One region of the Brevibacillus nigriterrae genome, then DNA from elsewhere that is predicted to be linked to it. Evidence: riboswitches for the same ligand, from Rfam matches in the RefSeq annotation. Region 1 holds a riboswitch; each other region holds the start of a gene.
The links. Region 1 has a riboswitch for cyclic di-GMP ahead of ACPW7N_RS10830 (S1C family serine protease). Riboswitches for the same ligand answer to the same signal wherever they lie in the genome.

Region 1 (4,928 bases):
TTCAGGAATCTCAATCGAATAATTAAATTCGTCACTCTTGATGGTTATTGTTTTGGTCTTGTCGTACATGTCCTCATCCTGGATGAAACCAAGAGCCGGATTCATTTTTGCTGGATCGATCTTCAAGGATTGTTGAACCGTACGAATCAAAGCATCAATCTCTGCTTTATTAGCATCTCGATAATATCCGATTTCAATATAATATTTGTACTTACCTTTGAAGAAGAAGAAGTCATGTTCATTGTACCATCGATCCCCATCTGCCATTTCATAATCACGTTCTTTGGCAGGTACGCCAGCGATAGTTGTATCTTTTATTTCCTTGCCAACTTCCAAATACTCTTCAACAAAAGCATCTCGATATTTTTCCTCATGGCGTTTGATCCACTCGTCCAAAGTATCATTTTCGGTTATGGAGGTTGTTTTAATTTTTACTACTTGTGTACCGTCTTCATTTTGGAAGAAATGATAATCTACTAGATCATTTTTTTCCCATTTTGCTGGGATTTTGACAGTCAATCCATAGTTCTCATCAATATAAGTTCGGTAATTATCCTTTACACCAGAAATATCTTTAACAGTTTTATCATTTTTGTCAAAAGAAGCTGTGAAACTGTCCAACAAATCTTTATAAGCACGGTATTTCAATGGATTTTTAAAGTTATCCTCTTTGTTTACGGTAAGCATGATATAGAAAATTCGATCTTTATTCTGATAGGCACGGTGTTCTGTGATTGAATCCCCATGTTCTTTGGTTACGGCCCTTGCATACTGCAGGTTGCCTTCTTTCACGAACCCTTTAGAGAGAATGGTACCTTCCATACCCTCAAGTAGCACCTTCACCAATCCGTCATTTGAGTAGTTCTCTGGCTGTTCTTCATCAATGAAAATACGAAGCTCATACTCGTCCTTCGCATCCTTGAAGCTGACCCAATCTCCTTTAAAGCTTTGGTCATTCTTCACAAGACCTGACGGATATCTCATGGTCCAACCAATGTAGCTATCGCCAATTTTCGTTTTTCCTACATCTTCATTAAAGCCGTTCCCAGGAGTAGTGGCAGTTGCGCTGTTCCCCGTTAACACGATTTCTTTCGTATTTTGGTCATAGGAAACCGTTGCGCCCAATGTTTCAGCTACGAATTTCAATGGAACCATCAATGTGTTGTTTTTCATTTGCGGTGCAACAGGAAGTGTTACTTCTTTCCCGTTCACTTTTGCCTTGTTGCTGCCAGCCTTGAACTGGATCGATTTGCTTCCATAAGCCAGTCCGACTGTTTGTGTCTTGGAGTCAAAGGAGAGTGTTGCTCCAAATGCTTTGGTGATGACACTGAGCGGAACCATTGCTAGCCCGTTTTGTACATAGGGTGTTTCTACAGTTGATTGAACCCCATTGATTGTTACTGAATTACTGCCCGTTTTTATTTTAATGGTTACGGAATCAGCCGATGCAAGTCCACCAGTAAGCGAAAATACGAGCAGTAGACTCACCATCGATAATAAAAATTTCTTCATTTCTCGCTCCCCCATTTTTATTTATTAAACTCTGCAAAAGTAACCGTTCGCTGGACAAGATCACCATTTGATTGAACCATCAAAACGGCTTTTTTTCCCGGAAGGTACTTTTTCAGTTGTTCATTAAAATCAACCAATGTGGTGATGTTGATTTTGTCGATGGAATAAACCAGATCACCCGGTTTTAATCCAGCTTGATCTGCTGGAGAACCCGGTTCTACCGAGCTGACCGTAAGCGGTTCATTGGTTGGCAAACCAACTACTGCTGCCCAGCTCTCTTCCAGTTCCGCTCCCAGGTACGCTCTTTTCACTTTTCCATAGGTAAAGAAATGGGAAAGGACGTAGTTTACGGTATCGGATGGAATGGCGAAGCTAAGGTTATCAATACCGACTGACACATATTTGAGCGAATTGATGCCAACGACTTCCCCTTTTAAATTAACAAGTGGGCCTCCACTATTACCCGGGTTAATCGCAGCATCTGTTTGAAGCAAACGATAGGTAGAAAAAGCAGAGCGATCCACTCCACTGACCACCCCAACAGTAGCGGAGTTGCGCAGAGTAAATGAAATCGGCGTTCCGATGGCTACAACTGTCTCGCCAACTTGTACATTCAATTTGGGCGCCAAGGTCGCTGTCGGTAGAGCTTTGGCGTTTATTTTGACAAGAGCCAAATCGCTTTCTTCATCAATATGAGTGGCTTGTCCAGGATATTGCGTACCATTGGCCGTTACTACGATAATTTGCTTCATCTCTTTTACCACGTGAGCATTGGTAACAATCCAGCCATCCGCCTTAATAATGACGCCTGTGCCGTGCATCAGGTTAAATCGGTCTTTCGTTTGCGGAATACCATCTTCTTCGGGCTTTCCGATGATGGCTACCACGCTTGGAGAGATTTTTTTGATTACATCTGTGACACTGTACACAACAGGTTTGCTCGCATTGGTAGAGCCTGCTGCTGCAACAGGTTGAACGATTGCCAAGATCAGAATCAAGAGGATGAATGGAATAAGACGACTGTTTTTCTCTCCCGCCATACGGTTCCTTCTTTCTACTATTTATTGGTTTCGAAGGGAATCGAGCATAAAAAAAGAAGACTATACACCTATAGCCTTCACCATCTACCTCTTTGTTACATCAGTAAAGTAAACGGCAACCCGGCTATCTTAGTCCGATGAGAACCTTAGATCCGTAGCTTTGCGTCCATACCTTTCGGATATGTTTGCCCTGTTCGATAACTTCGAAATATTTCAATGAATAGTAACAAAATTAACAACATTTCACAGTGACACTTATCACTTTTATGTCGATTACATTCGAAAAAAGGCTGAATATGTAAAATATTCGTGAACAATGATTCGCCTTTCTCGAGGCAACATTAACAATTAAGTCAAAAAGCCTATGCAGGCAGGTTAACCTACAGAGGCTTTTTGACTTGGAGTTGCTATTTTCACAGGCGCATTCTTTCCCCTCGCAACTGCCGAAATTACAATCATTGCAGCAACGACCGAGACCCATGTGATTGTTTCACCCAGAATGATCGCCGAACCAACGATTGTGAAAAACGGTTGCAGATACTGTGTCTGACTTACCCTTGCCACCCCTCCGAGAGCTAAGCCACGATACCAGGCAAAGAATCCGACAAACTGACTAATGATACTGACATATCCAAAACTGATCCAAACGTCCATGGGAGCCTGCCATAGGTTAGCAGGTAACTGGACGGCTACCGGAATAAGCAGGAACGGGCATGCAATGACTAGTGCCCAACTGATGACCTGCCAGCCCCCCATCGTTCGGGCTAATTTACCGCCTTCTGCATAACCGATTGCGGCTGCCACTACCGCACCTGCCAAGGCTAGATCAGCCAATTGGAGATGACCCACACCCGAATAGACGGCATAAGCCAGTACAGCCAAGCTTCCTACGACACTTGCCAGCCAGAAGCTGCGAGATGGCCTCTCACCTGCAAAAAAAGTGGCTGCACCTGCTGTCGCCAATGGCAGGAGTGCCAGTACAATCGCTCCATGCGTAGCCGGAACTCGTTGCATTGCCCAGGCAGACAACAAGGGAAATCCGACAATGACGCCTAGCGATACGATGCCTAAGCTTTTTAGCTCTTTTGCGGAAGGAATCCTCTCTCGTCGGATCAAGAGAAGAATCGCAGCAAGAATGGCAGCGATAATCGCTCTGCCTAAGCCAACAACAATCGGGTCAAAAAAGGAGACTGCTATTTTGGTCGTGGGCAATGTCAGGCTAAATCCAATTACACCGAGTAACCCGTAGATCATTCCTTTTGTTTCATTGCTCATGTGAGCCATTCTTCTCCACTTCCCTATCATCCATTGGTTATCTTATATGGTAAAGTGAAAGAGTATCTATGTCTCCAACCAATTGGCTCATCTCGTAACCAGCCAATTTTGATTTAAAGTGGAAGTGAGGCCAAACCAATGCAGTGGAAACCGGATAAATCAGCGAATGAACCGATTTATAAACAAATTGCCCGTTTTTATGAAGAGCAAATTATGTGCGGTGAGCTTGCTCCTGGTGCTCTCTTGCCAACGGAACGAGAGCTTGCAGGAGCCCTTCAGGTGAACCGCAGCACAGTCACGGCTGCCTATGAAGAATTGCGTGCAACCGGCCTGATCACTTCCGCTCAGGGCAGTGGAACGTGGGTTACTCATCACCACTGGGGTGTTGCGCCTCGCAATATTCCAAATTGGCAGCATTACACGAGTGGTGGGACATTCCTGCCTGCATTGCCTTTAGTCAAACAGGTGCGAGAAGCTGCCATGGACCGCTCCATTATTAATTTAGCAAAAGCGGAGCTGGCCCCATCACTGATGCCTGCATCCATTTTGGAGGGTCTGCTTCGAGAAGAAACTTCTTTAGTATCGCTCAACTATTTGCATCCAAAAGGAGACCCTGATCTCAGGGAAGCGATTTCTCTTCATCTGAAAAAACACTTTTCTATCTCAATCACACCTGAAGAAATTATGGTTACATCAGGCGCACAGCAAGCCCTTCATATCATTACCCAATGCTTGCTGAACCCTGGCGATGCCATTGCGATGGAATGCCCCTCGTACACCTATTCCTTGCCCTTGTTTGTTTCAGCAGGACTTCGGCTTCACCGTCTGCCTGTTGATCAGGAGGGCCTCAAACCCGATGAAATTGTTGCGTTGTACAAAAAACACAGGATTCGCATGATCTTCACCAACCCGACCTACCACAATCCAACCGGGACAACACTCTCTTTATCCCGTCGCAAGGAATTGCTGCGAATCTGTGAGGAACTGCGTATCCCCATTGTTGAGGATGATGCATTCGGTACCATTACACTGAATCACAGCGAAATTCCTCCTGTTCCACTCAAAGCAATCGACCAGAAGAATGGCTCCGTCATCTATATC
Region 2 (4,928 bases), on a different contig from region 1:
TAGACAGTTGCTGCAACAATTCATTTGCCTCTTGCAATTTTCGTTCTGCCAGCTTGCGTTCATGAATATTTCGATTGACCGAAATATACTGTATATCCTGTTGATCATCTTTGTTCCACAATTTGATAGACGATTCAATCCAGACATATTCTCCGTCGTTTCGCTTTACCCGATAGGTAAGGACGCTGTAATCATCCCGAACCATCTTGTTGGCATGTTCCCTTACCATTTCATAATCATCGGGATGGATATACTTTTCCAGATCATCCCCGACAACGGTTTCTGCCTTATACTGCAGAATTTCTTCACAAGCAGGAGAGGCATAGAGTATTTTTCCTTTACCATCAATCAAGGTAATCAGATCACTCGAATACTCCGTTAACAAACGGAAACGCTCCTCACTTCTCCGTATCTCATCCTCAGCCTCTTTGCGTTGGGTCACGTCATTGAGTGTGCCCGATGTACCAATCACTTGGCCTAGTTCATCCCGTGTCAGACGGGCAAAAACCTCGATCCACCGGAATCCTCCCTGTCTCGTCAGGAGGCGAATTTCCTGTCGGCAGTAATCCTGTTTCTTTTCAATCAATGGCAGGAATAACTGTTGATTGCGTTCCCTGTCGTCAGGATGCAAATAGGCAAGGAGGGAAGTACCTAAGCTTTCTGCAATGGGAAACCCGGAGATCTCCTCCCAGGCAGGATTTAAAAACGTCCAGTGTCCTTGTTCATCGGTTTGGAAGATTACTTCCTTCACGTGTTCCACAACGGAACGGTACTGCTCCTGAACTTTGTGCAACGCTTCTTCTGCTTTCTTCTTCTCCGAGATGTCTCGAAAGATTGTCTGCATGACAGGCTTGCCTTCATAAATAAATGGAGTTGACATGACCTCTACATCAATAACTGTTCCATCCATACGAATGAACTTCTCTTCGCTCCAATCCAAAGCCTTTGCTTCTTTCTGTAACAGTTCCAACCGCTCTTGTGAGAATTTTCGATAGTTTGGATGAATTCGCTCCATGATCGGCTGTCCGATCAATTCATCATGGAAGGATGCGCCCAAGATCGTTACACATGCAGGATTCACAAAGAGAAAACTTTCCCCATCGTGAACGACAATGGCATTCGGTGAATAATCGACAAGCGTACGATACCTTTCTTCACTGTCTCTTAACTGTTTTTGCATCTCTTTTTGTTCTGTAATATCTACAACGAGCCCGATGATATAATCTTCTGTTTGATCTTCAGAAGGAAACAGGGAGACGGTAAGAATTCCCAAGACAACTTGTCCGTCCGGGCGATAATATAATTTTTCAACTTGATAGGAATCTCTTTTCCCACTAATTAATTCTTCATAAAGCTCATCTTCCGGCTGCACAGGTTCTGAGATAGCGGAGATCGGTAGATGTTTTAGTTGCTCGCGAGTAAATCCAGTTATTTTCTCCAACGCCGGGTTGATTTCAATGACTTCTCCTGACTTCTTGCGCAATCCAATTCCGATTCCGGCCTTTTCAAATATTTTTCGGAATCGCTCTTCACTTTTTTGCAGGGCCTGCTGCATGTTTTTCTTTTCCGTAATATCTCTAGCAATCACCTGGATTGCAGAATGATCGTTATATTTGATGGGTATTGAAGCAATTTCAACGTAACGAATCTGATTATCCAATGTAAGCAGCTTGACTTCTTGCAGTGGCTGAGTTTCCCCGGTATCGTAAATGACTTTGATTCTTTGGAGAATGATCTCTTTATCATCAGGATGGATAATATCCAGGACATCTTTCCCGAGTACTTGATCTTCCGTTTCTGCTCCGATCAGTTGCAGTCCTTTCTCATTCACAAACAGAAACTTTCCATTATGAACCATGATGGCATCAGGTGATACATCTATCAATCCTCGGTATTGTTTCAACAAATGGCGGTAACGTTGTTGACTTTCCATGATCTGATAGCCATTGAGTCTGTGCATAAATGCCATCCAATACGACCCGATCAATAATATTAGCGGAACACTCAAGAAGTACATGTGAAGCAACTGGGCATGAGCAATCCGCACTTTCCACTCATTGTAATCAAAATCGATCCCCAGTACGGATTCTACGTTACCAGAGGAATCATAAATTGGTGCAAATGAACTGATCCATGTACCCCATTTATCTGTATACGGTGTCTCTTGTAACGTTCTCTCCCCTTTGAATGCCAGCTCCAATTCAGCAAGCTGATTGGGATATGTCTCACCAATCGGTACAGCAAGTTCCAATCTCGAGTCAATTTTGCCATTATCGTTGAGGTCAGCTTCCGGACAAACAACCAAGACATTCGTTCCATCGGGCAGCTTGCGAATCGTGTAGACACTTTCAATAAATGGGTACAGCTTCATCCATTCGATCATTTGGTCAGACATTCGCTGATACAGGGCGTCGGAAGGGAGCGTATCCAACTGTATACGAGCATGTCCTTCATCCTGCAGAATCTTGGAGAAAACAGGGGCCAATCCTTCAAGCGGTGTCTTGATTTTTGCCACTTCATCCTCTTCTGCCTGATTGACAAAAAACCAGCCAAAGAGAAGAACGAGAGCAAGCAAGCCCCAGATGAACGATTGGGATCGACCCATAATCTGTTTTTGTTCATAACCTCTTGCCTTCAGGATGCGCTTCAACCATACAGTTAAGCAAACGTATGAAGTAATGACAATCGTAACAAAAACAGCGTAATCCATGATGAACTCATCTCCTTGATTGAAACCTGCTTGAGAAAAAAAAGACCTACAAAACTGTAGGTCGGTTGCGCTACTCGCTCCCAGATATCTAAGCGCCCAAGTAAAGATATCTGTTCTTCGCTTCCTCTATGTAATTAGACCTAGTTATTTAGAACTACACTCTTTTTATACTACTTCGATTTTAAAAATACAATTCATTTTAAGTAATTGTTAAAAATCTGATACTTTTGTTCGTTCACTGCCCCAGTTACAGATCGGCTGCCTGTTTCGTCAATCCAACCGGAAGCAGGAGATGCCATTCAGTATACTTTATAGGTCTGTCCTGTCTGAGCTCCTTCCACGCTTTTTCGGTAAGCCAAGGCTACTCTGCTGGCAGGTACAGGTTCGAAACCGGGAAAATACGGACGATACTTTTCAAATGACTCCACCAAGACATTGGGGCTCACATTGTTAATCCGAATACCCCGTGGCATTTCGATTGCTGCAGCCTGGACAAAAGCTCGAATTGCTCCACAGGCCATGGCTGCTGATGCTCCGCCTTTGATCGGATCATCCATGGTAATTCCGGTCGTCAACGTAAAGCTCCCCCCATCGTTCACATGGTCCATTCCCAGTAAAACAAGATTAACTTGTCCTTTCAGTTTGCTTTGGATTGCGATCTCGTTGTTTTCAGGCGTTAACTCCGAAAGCGGTCCGAAAAAAACTTGACCCGGTGTGCTAATCACGGCATCGACTTTGCCAACGGTTTGATACATCGCTTTAATGCTTTCTGGTGACGTTATATCAACTGCAATATCGGCCCCGCTTCTTCCTGCTGAGATGATTTCATTATTGGATTGGAGTTCGTTTTGAATCGCACTCCCAATCGTCCCGTTTGCACCAAGTAACAGAATTTTCATAGTTTGCCTCCTAGTTGAGATTTTTTGTTTTGATAATACTATACCCCTGTATGCTATGTAAAGAGATTTTACAGTCTATTCCACATATAAAAAAGCCGCCCCGTCATTATTTCAGACAAGGCGACCAGTCATTACCTGCAGCTATTCTGTTCCATATATATTGCCCGTTGACGAAGTTACTACACCATTGTTCACGTTCACACTGTAAGACAATCCACCAGACCCGGTCCAAGTATTTAGATTGAAGCTATCTCCTTCTGTCAGCTTGTAAATCGAAATATTGGTAAAGGTTAGCGGTGTGCCATTTTGGCATACGGATGGAGCCTGGTTGCTTTGAGCCATGTACACTCCCGGGTTAGTAGCCCCAGGCTGCACAACTACCGTTGCTGTTCCGTCCTGTTCCACGAGAAGGGCTGTCATTTCGTTCACCGCCATGCCTTTTGCCTGGTCAGCGGCTTCGAAGCCGTCTTGAATATTTCTGGCGAGGAAGGTAAGGAAGCGCCCCATTCGATCACGCTGTTCGAAGTGACTGTCTGTGATGAGGTGCCCATTGACCGGTGTCTCAATTAAGCCATGGGTCAGGGAAATCAGTGAATTGTATGGATTATTCAAGGCAGTAGGAGAATCAAGGGTCTTGCTCTTGGTGGCAATTGCATCATAGCTATGTTCTCCTTGAATAGCCAGCCCGGCACTCGTGCCACCAAACGGAATGCCTTGGGCAATTCGATTATTGAGGGCGTCTAATGCTGGAGTACCTTTCAGGAAATTTACGTAATCCGCTTGATTGCCACCAGCAAAGAAAATGGCTTCCGCATGATTGATTTTATCGATGACAAAAGAATGGGAACCCGCTATTGCCAAATCATTTACGATCAAAGTATTTACTGAATTCAAAGGTGTTCCGGCTGTTTGTGCAAGGTCATAAATGTAAGGGTTGTAGGCATCTGTCCCCGAAGCACGGAGAATGAGAAAGTCACCTCCGTTTGCCTTTTCACTCATCCAAACAAATGCTTCATCTACATCAGTGCTTCCCCCCATGAACACCTCTCCGAACGAAGTTGCTGTAGAGACGTCTGTTGCGTTGCCGTGGGTGTAATACGAGTAAGGAGCTGGCGCTGCTGTTACCGTTCCCAGGCTAAGAAGATGACCTGCCGAGAGAACCGTGCTGATTACCATTTTGGAGACAGACCATTTTGTTCGCAAGTAAATCACTCCTCCACTCAAATGGTAGACTACTCATACAATGCAAGCATTTCGTCTATTACACCTATTTCAATTCTTTTACCTTGACTTCAATCGGAAGGATATCCATTCTGACA
Region 3 (4,928 bases), on a different contig from region 1:
TTAAGAAAGTTTTATACGAGGGGTGAATTTCATGACCAGTATTGGTATTCCTGGGCTCATTTTAATTCTGATTCTTGCATTGGTTTTATTTGGCCCAAAAAAATTGCCTGAAATCGGACGAGCGGTTGGTCAAACGTTAAAAGAGTTTAAAAAATCGACTCGTGAGTTGACATCAGATGTGGTGGAAGAAATGAAAGAACAGCCAGTCAAAAATATCACAACGACTGTGGAAAGCCGAGAACAAAGATGAATAGCCTGCTCGATTCTCTTGAGAGGCCTCTTCAGGATTTACGTATTTCCGTCATTGACCAATGTAATTTTCGCTGTTCATACTGTATGCCGGAAGAAGTGTATGCCCATCGAACATTCCTGAACAAAACGGAACTATTATCTTTTGATGAGATCGAAACAATTGTTCAGGCGTTTGCGCATCTTGGAGTGAACAAATTAAGACTCACAGGTGGAGAACCTTTACTTCGGAAAAACCTTGCAGATTTAATCAGAAAATTATCTGGTATTTTCGGAATTGACGATATTGCTTTAACGACAAACGGCTATTATCTCCCCTTGTATGCTCAAGCGTTAAAAGAGGCTGGATTAAAGCGGGTGAATGTAAGTTTAGACGCAATGGAAGATTCCGTTTTTCAAAAAATGAACGGGAGAAACATCAAAGTCGGTACGATCTTAAACGGAATATTTGCGGCGCAAGAAGCGGGGCTTGAGGTAAAGGTGAATATGGTCGTTCAAAAGGATGTGAACGATCTCCAAATTATACCAATGGTTCATTTTTTTAAAAAGCACAAAATTACGTTAAGGTTTATTGAATTTATGGATGTTGGAAATTCAAATGGTTGGAATATGGATCAAGTGGTCACTGTTCAGGAGATTCATGATCGGATTCAAGCCCAGTATCCTCTAAAAGCAGTCACATCCCGGTATTTTGGAGAAGTGGCGAAGCGCTATCGGCATGTGGGGACCCAAGCTGAAATTGGATATATCTCTTCCGTCTCGAATGCATTTTGTTCAACCTGTACACGGGCTCGTTTGTCTGCTGATGGACAGATTTATACCTGTTTGTTTGCCAACCAAGGATTTGATCTCCGCAAATTAATGAGAGAAGGAGCTTCACTCGAAGAAATTGTATCCTCTGTAAAAGAAATTTGGAATGGACGGACTGACCGGTATTCTGAAGAACGGTTACATTATACAAACAAAGAAAAAAAGATAGAAATGTATTATATTGGTGGTTGAAATATCTTTCTTTCGATTGGAAGCATAAATTTGCCTGAATGGCAGACTTATGCTTCTTTCATTTTCGCTCCCCCTTGTTAGCTTTATCAATCTTCGCCTCCTACATAATATATCTTGAACATGACTATCTTCTAATTCAATAAAGGCCAACGGTGAAATTTGCAATTAATACAACTTGTGGCAAAAAAGTAAATTTAATAATAAAGTGATTTTTTTTACTGTCGTTTATTGTTGTAAAATGTTATTATATTTCAGATGATAAATGGTTAATCTTTCCTATTGTTATCTATAAATTTTACTAGTGACAAAGGCAAACTCATTGAAAGGTGAGGACGCAAAGCCACGGGTCTAAAGCTCTATGAGCCACGATAGCCGGGTTGCCGAATAGCTGATAAGAGGATGGCTATTCTTAGATAGTCATCTTTTTTATTTTCAACATTCACTCTTATCTATTTTTCCAACAAGAAGATGTCAGATTGGCGAAAGAAGTCAAAAAATCTTTTTCAATCAAACCAAGTTGTGTTTGAAATAAATAAATATTGGGAGAGATGAAAGTGTTAATGAGTGTTAAGAATCGCCTTATACTGATTTTGTCTTCAATCGTTTTACTGTGTTCAGGTCTTGTTCATTTTCTTCATCATTCAGTAAATTTATTTCAGCATATGGAAGTTTCAAATGTTGAAAGATCAGGTTTAGTAACAAACGGTTTCCTTGTATTTCCTATGATATTATTTATCGTTACCATTGTGCTTTACCGGATCAATAAAGATCATCCGCTCATTCCACTTTTCAATACACTTACCATTACATTTAGCAGTATCTCCATGATTGCTGGTGGCGATGGGATGGTAGAGTATCATTTTTCCATTTTTATGGTAGTAGCAATAATAGGTTACTACGAGAGTATCAAATTAACATTGATCATGACTGTGATATTTGCGATTCACCATATTGCTGGTTACTTTCTCTTTAGTCAATATGTTTTTGGGAACATGCAGTACTCTTTTTCAATGGTCCTTATCCATGCTTTGTTTTTATTAGGGACTTCTGGTGCAATTATTTGGCAAACAATCCAAAAGCAGAAATTGCTTGATGTCTTGGATGAAAAGGAACAGAGTCAACAAATAGTAAGTGGAATCATAAGAAAATTGTCTTCCACCACTGAAAAACTAATGAATGCTTCTTCTCAATTAAAGAGTAATTATGAATCGAATCAAATGGCTATCAAGGAGATATTTTCCCACATTCAAGAGGTTTCGAGCGGTGCTAGTATCCAAAAAAAGCAAACTATTGATAGTGCACAGATAATCGAAGAAGTAGCATTAAATATTCAACAAATTACAGAAACGTCAACGATTGTATCAAAAGCGTCATTAACGACTACACATGAGGCTGAACATGGTGATGCGATGATACAAAAAACAGTCAAGCAGATGAGTTCGATCAATGACACAGTTAACACTACGTCTGAGACAGTTAAATTGTTGGATAATCGTTCAAGAGAGATCCAGGAAATTGTCGGATTAATAACAAATATTGCTTCGCAAACGAATTTACTGGCATTAAATGCAGCTATCGAGGCAGCAAGAGCGGGAGAGCACGGAAAGGGATTTGCTGTAGTTGCGGATGAAGTAAGAAAATTAGCTGAGGAATCTGCTATCTCTGCAAGCAAGATTGCTGGTATTATTCAGACAATCCAATCGGAGACGAACACATCCATGAAATCCATGGATCAAGTGATCAGTGAAGTAAAAGCCGGATTAGAGCTTGTGCAGGAAACAGGAGAAATATTTGAAAGAATACATACGTCTATTGATGAAGTAGCTGATCAAATTAAGAGGATATCATACTCAACGGAAGGGGTTTCAGGTGGAGCACAAGAAGCATTAGCATCTATTCAAGAAATGGCATCTTTTGCAGAACAAGCATCAACTAACGCTCAAAATATAGCAACCTCATCTGAACAGCAACTATCATCTGTGGAGAATCTTTCTACTCTCATTTCTACACTTAACGAGATTACGTTCGAACTACAAGATTTGATTGAAAAGACGAAAGAATTGAAGTTATAAACATGCCTAGAGGAGTGAGTGTAATGAAAATCCTATTTCTAACTACAGCTCATAACAGTATGAGTCGACGAGCTTATGATGAACTTACCAATATTGGACATCAGGTTGATGTATATCTGGCCATTGGGGATAGTGAAATGATTCAGGCAGTTGAAAAACACAAACCTGATTTAATTGTTGCCCCGATGTTAAAAAAAGCAATACCTGACGTGATTTGGCGTAATCACACTTGTATCATTGTCCACCCTGGGATCAAGGGTGACCGAGGGCCATCATCTTTAGATTGGGCGATATTGCATGGTGCAAGTGAATGGGGGGTAACTTTACTTCAAGCCAATGAAGAGATGGATGCTGGGGACATTTGGGCTTCCGTTAATTTCAAAATGAGAAATGCAAGCAAGAGTAATTTGTACAGACATGAAGTTACAGAAGCAGCTATGAAGGGATTGCTTTTGGCGGTCGAGAGATTTGAAAAAGGTGATTTTAAACCGGAACCACTTGATTACAGTAAAGAGGATGTAAAAGGAACTTTGCTGCCCACAATGAAGCAAGCTGATCGAGCAATTGATTGGTCTATGGGTACAGAGCAAATTGCAAAGAAAATTCGCAGTGGAGATAGTCAACCCGGTGTGTTGGATAAGATTTACGGAGAAGAATATTATTTATTTGGAGCACATGAAGAAGATGTGTTAAAAGGGAACCCCGGCGAAATAATTGCCTGGCGTGATGATGCGATTTGCAGGGCAACGGGTGATGGAGCGATTTGGATTACTCATCTGAAAAGAAAAAGCACCGATAATAGCATCACATTTAAAGTGCCAGCATTTCTTGCATTAGCGGATAAGTTAAGCAATATAGCTGAATCTCCATTAGCTTTCGACGATGAGTACGAGGGTCGAACATACAGAGAAATCTGGTATGAAGAGAAAAACAAAGTAGGCTATTTACACTTTGATTTCTACAATGGAGCTATGAGTACGGAACAGTGTGACAGGCTTCGATTAGCATATCGTGCTTGTTTAAAAAGAGATACAAAAGTGATTGTATTAATGGGTGGATCAGATTTTTGGTCAAACGGTATCCATCTTAACGTGATTGAAGCTGCTGAGAGTCCTGCAGATGAATCATGGAAGAATATCAATGCAATTGATGATTTGGTTCATGAAATTATCACAACAAATTCTCATCTGGTTATCTCAGCTATGCAGGGTAATGCTGGTGCGGGTGGAGTCATTCTGGCACTTGCAGCCGATTATGTATACGCTCGTGAAGGTGTGATCTTAAATCCGCACTACAAAGGAATGGGTAATCTGTACGGGTCTGAGTACTGGACGTATCTGCTACCTAGGAGAGTTGGGGCTCAAAATTCATTTGAAATTACGGAAAAGTGTATTTCTTTAGGCACAAGTTCTGCTAAGAAAATTGGACTCATTGACGGAGCTTTTGGCGAAAGTACAGATAGTTTTTCTTATGCTGTGGCGGAAATAGCGGAGAAGCTTGCTTGTTGTACTGATTACCAGCATTTGCTAGATGCTAAAAAGGAAATGCGGATGAAGGATGAACAAGTAAAGCCACTGGAGCAATATCGAAAAGAAGAGTTAGATA
Region 4 (4,928 bases), on a different contig from region 1:
AGGTAGCTCTTGTGACCACTGATGGATTTCTGTATCCAAACCGGATTCTGGAGCAAAGAGGGCTGATGAAGCGGAAAGGATTTCCTGAAAGCTACGATATTCGCCGCCTCATTCAATGTATTGCGGACATTAAATCGGGGCGCTCACGGGTAGAAGCACCTGTCTACTCTCATTTGGCATACGACATACTTCCTGACGAAAAGCTGGTAATTGAGAAACCAGATATTGTGATCGTAGAAGGGTTGAATGTATTGCAAACGGATTCTGGCAACAAATCCAGTCAGATTCCACAGGTGTTCGTATCCGACTTCTTTGATTTCTCCATTTATGTGGATGCTGATGAAATGGACATCTCCCGCTGGTATGTAGAGCGGTTCAAGATCTTGCGTCATACTGCCTTCGCCAATCCCCAATCGTACTTCCATCGTTATTCAACATTAACAAATGAGGAAGCCTCTCAAGTGGCGGAAGGAATATGGCGTGAGATCAATGCGGTTAATCTGGTAGAGAATATCCTTCCTACACGTACCCGGGCTGATCTGATTCTGGAAAAAGGGGCCAATCATCTGATTTCCGCTATTCACTTGCGTAAAACGTAAAAATTCCTTTCGTATTACACAAAAATCCCTTGGGTTGACCCAAGGGATTTTTTCGTATGACGATATCGAATTCTTGTTTAGTATCTGAATTTCGCAACAACCATGTTCAACTGTTCTGCCATTTTGGCTAAAGCAGTTGCCGATGCTGAGATTTCTTCCATGGAAGCCAGTTGTTCTTGTCCCGCGGCAGAAACTTCCTCCGTACTTGCAGCCATTTGCTCAGATGCTGCAGAGCACTCCATCATCAGGGTTGCTACACTCTGCACTGATTCTTGAATTTTGCCGAAGTTTTCTCCTGATTGCTCAACCAGATTGATTCCTGTATTCACTTCGTTCAGACTCTTTTCCATCGAACGGACTGCATCATCAGTTAGATGCTGAATGGAAGCGATGATCTTGCCGATTTGCTCGGTTGATCGAGAGGATTGTTCGGCCAGCTTGCGCACTTCATCGGCTACCACCGCAAATCCTCTGCCATGTTCGCCCGCTCGCGCCGCTTCAATCGCTGCGTTCAGTGCAAGCAGGTTGGTCTGGGCAGCAATACCATTAATAACTTGCACAATTTGACCAATTTCTGTCGATTGTTCGCCCATGCCTTTTACCGATTTCGCCAGATCATTTACGGTTGTGCTGATTGCATTCATTTGTTTAATTGCCTGATGGATGCTTTCGTTGCCTTCTTTAGCAACCTTCAATGCATCATTCGAAGCCACTGTTACCTCATTGGTGCTCGCAGAAATTTCCTCGATGCCACTAGACATCTCCATCATGGAGCTGGTGATTTGTTCGGTTGCCTTACTGGTCTGCAAACTGCTTGCCATTAATTCTTCTGCTGAAGCTGCTACCTGCTCTGCATTTCCTCCTACTTGTCGCAAGAGAACCTGCAGATTCAGTTTCATCTGATTAAAGGCTTGACCCAAATCACCGATCTCATCTTTGCTTTTTACGGAGATGTCTTCAATGGTAAGGTTGCCAGATGCGATTTCCTGTGCTGCTTGTGACATCCGGGTTACCGGCACACTGATGGCACGATTCATGACAAAGGCAATGCCAAGCCCCAAGAGGATCGCGGTCACACTTACCGTAATCAATAGGGTTTTACTGAAGCTAACGTCTTCGTTTGTTTCTTGGAGAGTCTGATCGAGCAGTTCCTGTTGGTACGAGATGAACTCGTCAGCCTTGGCAGCGAATCGATTCCCCAAGTCAGTTCCTGTTGTTGCTATCAGGTTGCTGTACTCCTTGTTTTTTCCTGCCTTTTTCAATGCCAGTAGTTCCGTAGAAAATGCAGCATACTCATCGCTTATTTGCGTCAAATCCGCAAATAATTGCCTTCCTTTCGGGAGGGTAAGCATTGGATCAAGCTCTTTGGACAAATTATCAAACCGCTTCTTGGCTTCATTAAACTGCTCCAACTGTTTCGGATTATCAGAAAGCAGGTAACCTCGAATGCTTTTGAACTCTTCTCTCAGCTCGGAAACCATGTCTTTGACGAGAATTACCTTTTTTACACGGTCATCCAATAAAAATTTATACGTGGTATCCAGGTTTGAAATCTGATAGAAACTTATTGCACTGATGAAAGAAGCTAACAGAAGAACAATGATAAAGCCTGCATACAACTTTTTTCCAACCGATAATTTCATAAATCCTTCCTCCCAGTAATAGTGCTGTCATGAGTACCTTGAAGAATAGCTTTTCATTACAGGAATAGATTACATTGGTATGTAACGCTATTCGGTAGCCCGGCTATCACTTGGTTGAGCCAAAGACCCGTGGCTTTGCGTCCTCCTCTTTCGACAGAGTTTGCGTTTTCGTAGCATGTTAATTTTTAATTATTATTACCTTGCTATAAGTATAAATACCTATTCCCTATTGAACCACATTTCAAACAATTTTGTTACATATTTTTGAATTTTTTGTCGAACGATAAGAAAATTTCTGCTATTAAGTAAATCTTGATAAGAAAAAAAGGAGGCATTGGCCCCCTTTTTTTCTTTCGGTCGATAAAAATTTTTTGTCATATTTTGTTAAGATGGTAAACTAGAGATATATTCCAGACATAGGAGATTCATGATGACGATTCTCTCTCAGCTTTCCTCTCAAACAGGCGATCAAACAGAGGCATCCAATCGGCATGTTGCCGCTCACTGTGTAGAACAGCCAGACCTGCTTTTGGTGCTTGGCGAAGGGCTAACTAGCAGTGACCAAGCCCTTGTTGGGGACTGTGCAGAGGTTTTTACCAAGGTAGCAGAACAAAAGCCCAAGCTGATTGCCAGCTTTGCTGACCAGTTAATTGGGCTGTTCAACCACAAATCAACTCGTGTGCGGTGGGAGGCTATGCATGCCATATCCCTGATCGCACCACTTGTTCCAGAACAGATTGCCCCTGTCCTGTCAAAGTTGTCTGATATGATTCAAGGAGACAAAAGTACGATTGTACGAGATTATGCCATTGATTGTTTGGGCAACTATGCCAAGGCAAGCGTATATACTGCACAAGAAGTTTACCCCATTCTCAAAAGTGTACTTCCCTTATGGAACGAAAAACATCTGGCACGTGTGCTTGTCAATCTGTGTCATGTTGTCAAGAGTTGCCCTTCGCTCGGATTAGAAATCCTCCCTTTTGCCCAGGATTACTCCGAGCATAACAAAAGTTCTGTAAAAAAAGCGGCAAAACGATTGGTGAAAGGAGCTTTACTGTGAGAATTTCGAATGGGAATGTGAATACGGTTAGCCGTACTTATTCTACTTCTAGTCCTACACCAGAGAAAAGCAAATCAGTACAATCCAGTAATTCAGGTGAATTGGCTGCCATCTATGAAAAAAGCAGTTATACAGACAGTACAAACGAAAACCTCAGCACCTATTCGGCTCCAAGGATGGCTCTTGCTTCTTCGGAGGAACCACCCCCTGTAAATCCAGTTTACGAGAATTGGTTGCAATCACTTCCTCAAAGCCAGAATCAGTACATTGAATCGGTATTTAGACGCCTCGATGAGGATCGAAATGGGTTCAATAATGATGAGGTGCCAGAATTATTAAATCAGCATATGGAGTGGCTGCAAAGCAGCTTGGATGATTTGGCTACACGACTTGAACAGGCAGAGAAAGACCTATTAATTACATCGGATGAAGCTGCCGAACTATGGCTTGACGGAGAAAATTTAATCAATCAACTGGATGTAGAAATATGGTCTGACGTCGAGGATCTGATTATCGCCAATCGGATCTTAACCATTGATGCACGCACGACATACACGGATTGGGATAAGCAGTTATCCTACACGGGCAGCAATTACCTGCAAAATATGGAATCTGCGATCAAAAACGAATCCGGCTTTATTTCGAAAGACAAACTTGACCAATACCTAGTGGAATTGAACAAATGGGTAACTGCTCGATCCGATGAGTTAGCCTCTGCTCTTTCAGATGCACCCACGGGAATCAAGACGACATTACTCGAAAACGCTCAAGCCAAATTAAATACGCTGAGACAAGGCTATTCCAACTTAATCTACCAGCAGGTCAACAATCATAACTACCCGCCAAAACCACCATCTGCCGATTCGCTCTTTACCGCCGGGAAACAAAAGTTTGAATTTATGGTAGGAAATCATAAGGCAAGTCTCACCGTGCGCTTATCCAACGGTCAATCCAGTTCATCCAGTTTTTATGTAATTGATGCAATGGGCAATAAAAAGAAGGTAAATATCACTTTTGACAACGCAGATTTGCAGCGGGAATTTGATAAACGATATAAAGAAAGTACTTTTGGCAAAGGAGACAAGGCGCTTTCTCTTGAAAAACTGAACAGCATTTTAGGTTCTATCAAGGACAGTTTGCTAAAAATTTCAGATACAGATATGGAGCGATTAAAGTCTAAACTTTACGGCAAAACTGAATCAACTGCTTTGGATAACAAATTCACTATCTTCCTTGCAAAGCTGAAATTGGCAGTAATTTAGTGAATCTGGACAAACTAACAACAAACACCTCCCTTTTTCGTTTCTCAGACGATTGAAGTGGAGGTGTTTTTTATTCATTACTCAGTTGGTAATTTGTAGTCCGTGCTACAGAAAGTAAAAAGAAACTATGGTACTTTTAATTGGCGGGTTTTCCCTAAAAAACTATTTCAAGGAGAGGGTTTCATCGTGAAGTTACACGCATTAAAGCGATTGATGTCTTTCGTTTTTTGCTTCACACTCGTTGTCAGTCTTGCAACATTCGGCAATCCAGCAACTACATCCGCAGATACGATCTCAACTATAGGCATAGATGAATTCACATTTTTGGATGATGGGTATGACTATATGTCCATTGCTTACGCAA

Region 2: linked by a shared signal. The riboswitch ahead of ACPW7N_RS15735 (sensor domain-containing diguanylate cyclase) and the one ahead of ACPW7N_RS10830 (S1C family serine protease) in region 1 are both predicted to bind cyclic di-GMP.
Region 3: linked by a shared signal. The riboswitch ahead of ACPW7N_RS21465 (methyl-accepting chemotaxis protein) and the one ahead of ACPW7N_RS10830 (S1C family serine protease) in region 1 are both predicted to bind cyclic di-GMP.
Region 4: linked by a shared signal. The riboswitch ahead of ACPW7N_RS10655 (methyl-accepting chemotaxis protein) and the one ahead of ACPW7N_RS10830 (S1C family serine protease) in region 1 are both predicted to bind cyclic di-GMP.

The regions. Positions count from the first base shown of each region.
Region 1 is NZ_JBNCMT010000012.1:16,612-21,539, forward strand. Features, by position in the region: gene ACPW7N_RS10825 (stalk domain-containing protein) at 1-1,512, opposite strand, end outside; gene ACPW7N_RS10830 (S1C family serine protease) at 1,530-2,552, opposite strand; cyclic di-GMP riboswitch class I at 2,664-2,752, opposite strand; gene ACPW7N_RS10835 (DMT family transporter) at 2,928-3,827, opposite strand; gene ACPW7N_RS10840 (aminotransferase-like domain-containing protein) at 3,966-4,928, shown strand, end outside.
Region 2 is NZ_JBNCMT010000020.1:92,092-97,019, reverse strand. Features, by position in the region: gene ACPW7N_RS15735 (sensor domain-containing diguanylate cyclase) at 1-2,710, opposite strand, end outside; cyclic di-GMP riboswitch class II at 2,761-2,843, opposite strand; gene ACPW7N_RS15730 (short chain dehydrogenase) at 3,010-3,609, opposite strand; gene ACPW7N_RS15725 (cyanophycinase) at 3,751-4,812, opposite strand; gene ACPW7N_RS15720 (cyanophycinase) at 4,877-4,928, opposite strand, start outside.
Region 3 is NZ_JBNCMT010000035.1:21,073-26,000, forward strand. Features, by position in the region: gene ACPW7N_RS21450 (4Fe-4S dicluster domain-containing protein) at 1-4, shown strand, start outside; gene tatA (twin-arginine translocase TatA/TatE family subunit) at 32-250, shown strand; gene moaA (GTP 3',8-cyclase MoaA) at 247-1,251, shown strand; cyclic di-GMP riboswitch class I at 1,551-1,636, shown strand; gene ACPW7N_RS21465 (methyl-accepting chemotaxis protein) at 1,812-3,323, shown strand; gene ACPW7N_RS21470 (hydrogenase maturation protein) at 3,347-4,928, shown strand, end outside.
Region 4 is NZ_JBNCMT010000011.1:125,636-130,563, forward strand. Features, by position in the region: gene coaA (type I pantothenate kinase) at 1-599, shown strand, start outside; gene ACPW7N_RS10655 (methyl-accepting chemotaxis protein) at 677-2,242, opposite strand; cyclic di-GMP riboswitch class I at 2,333-2,417, opposite strand; gene ACPW7N_RS10660 (hypothetical protein) at 2,673-3,302, shown strand; gene ACPW7N_RS10665 (hypothetical protein) at 3,299-4,564, shown strand; gene ACPW7N_RS10670 (hypothetical protein) at 4,751-4,928, shown strand, end outside.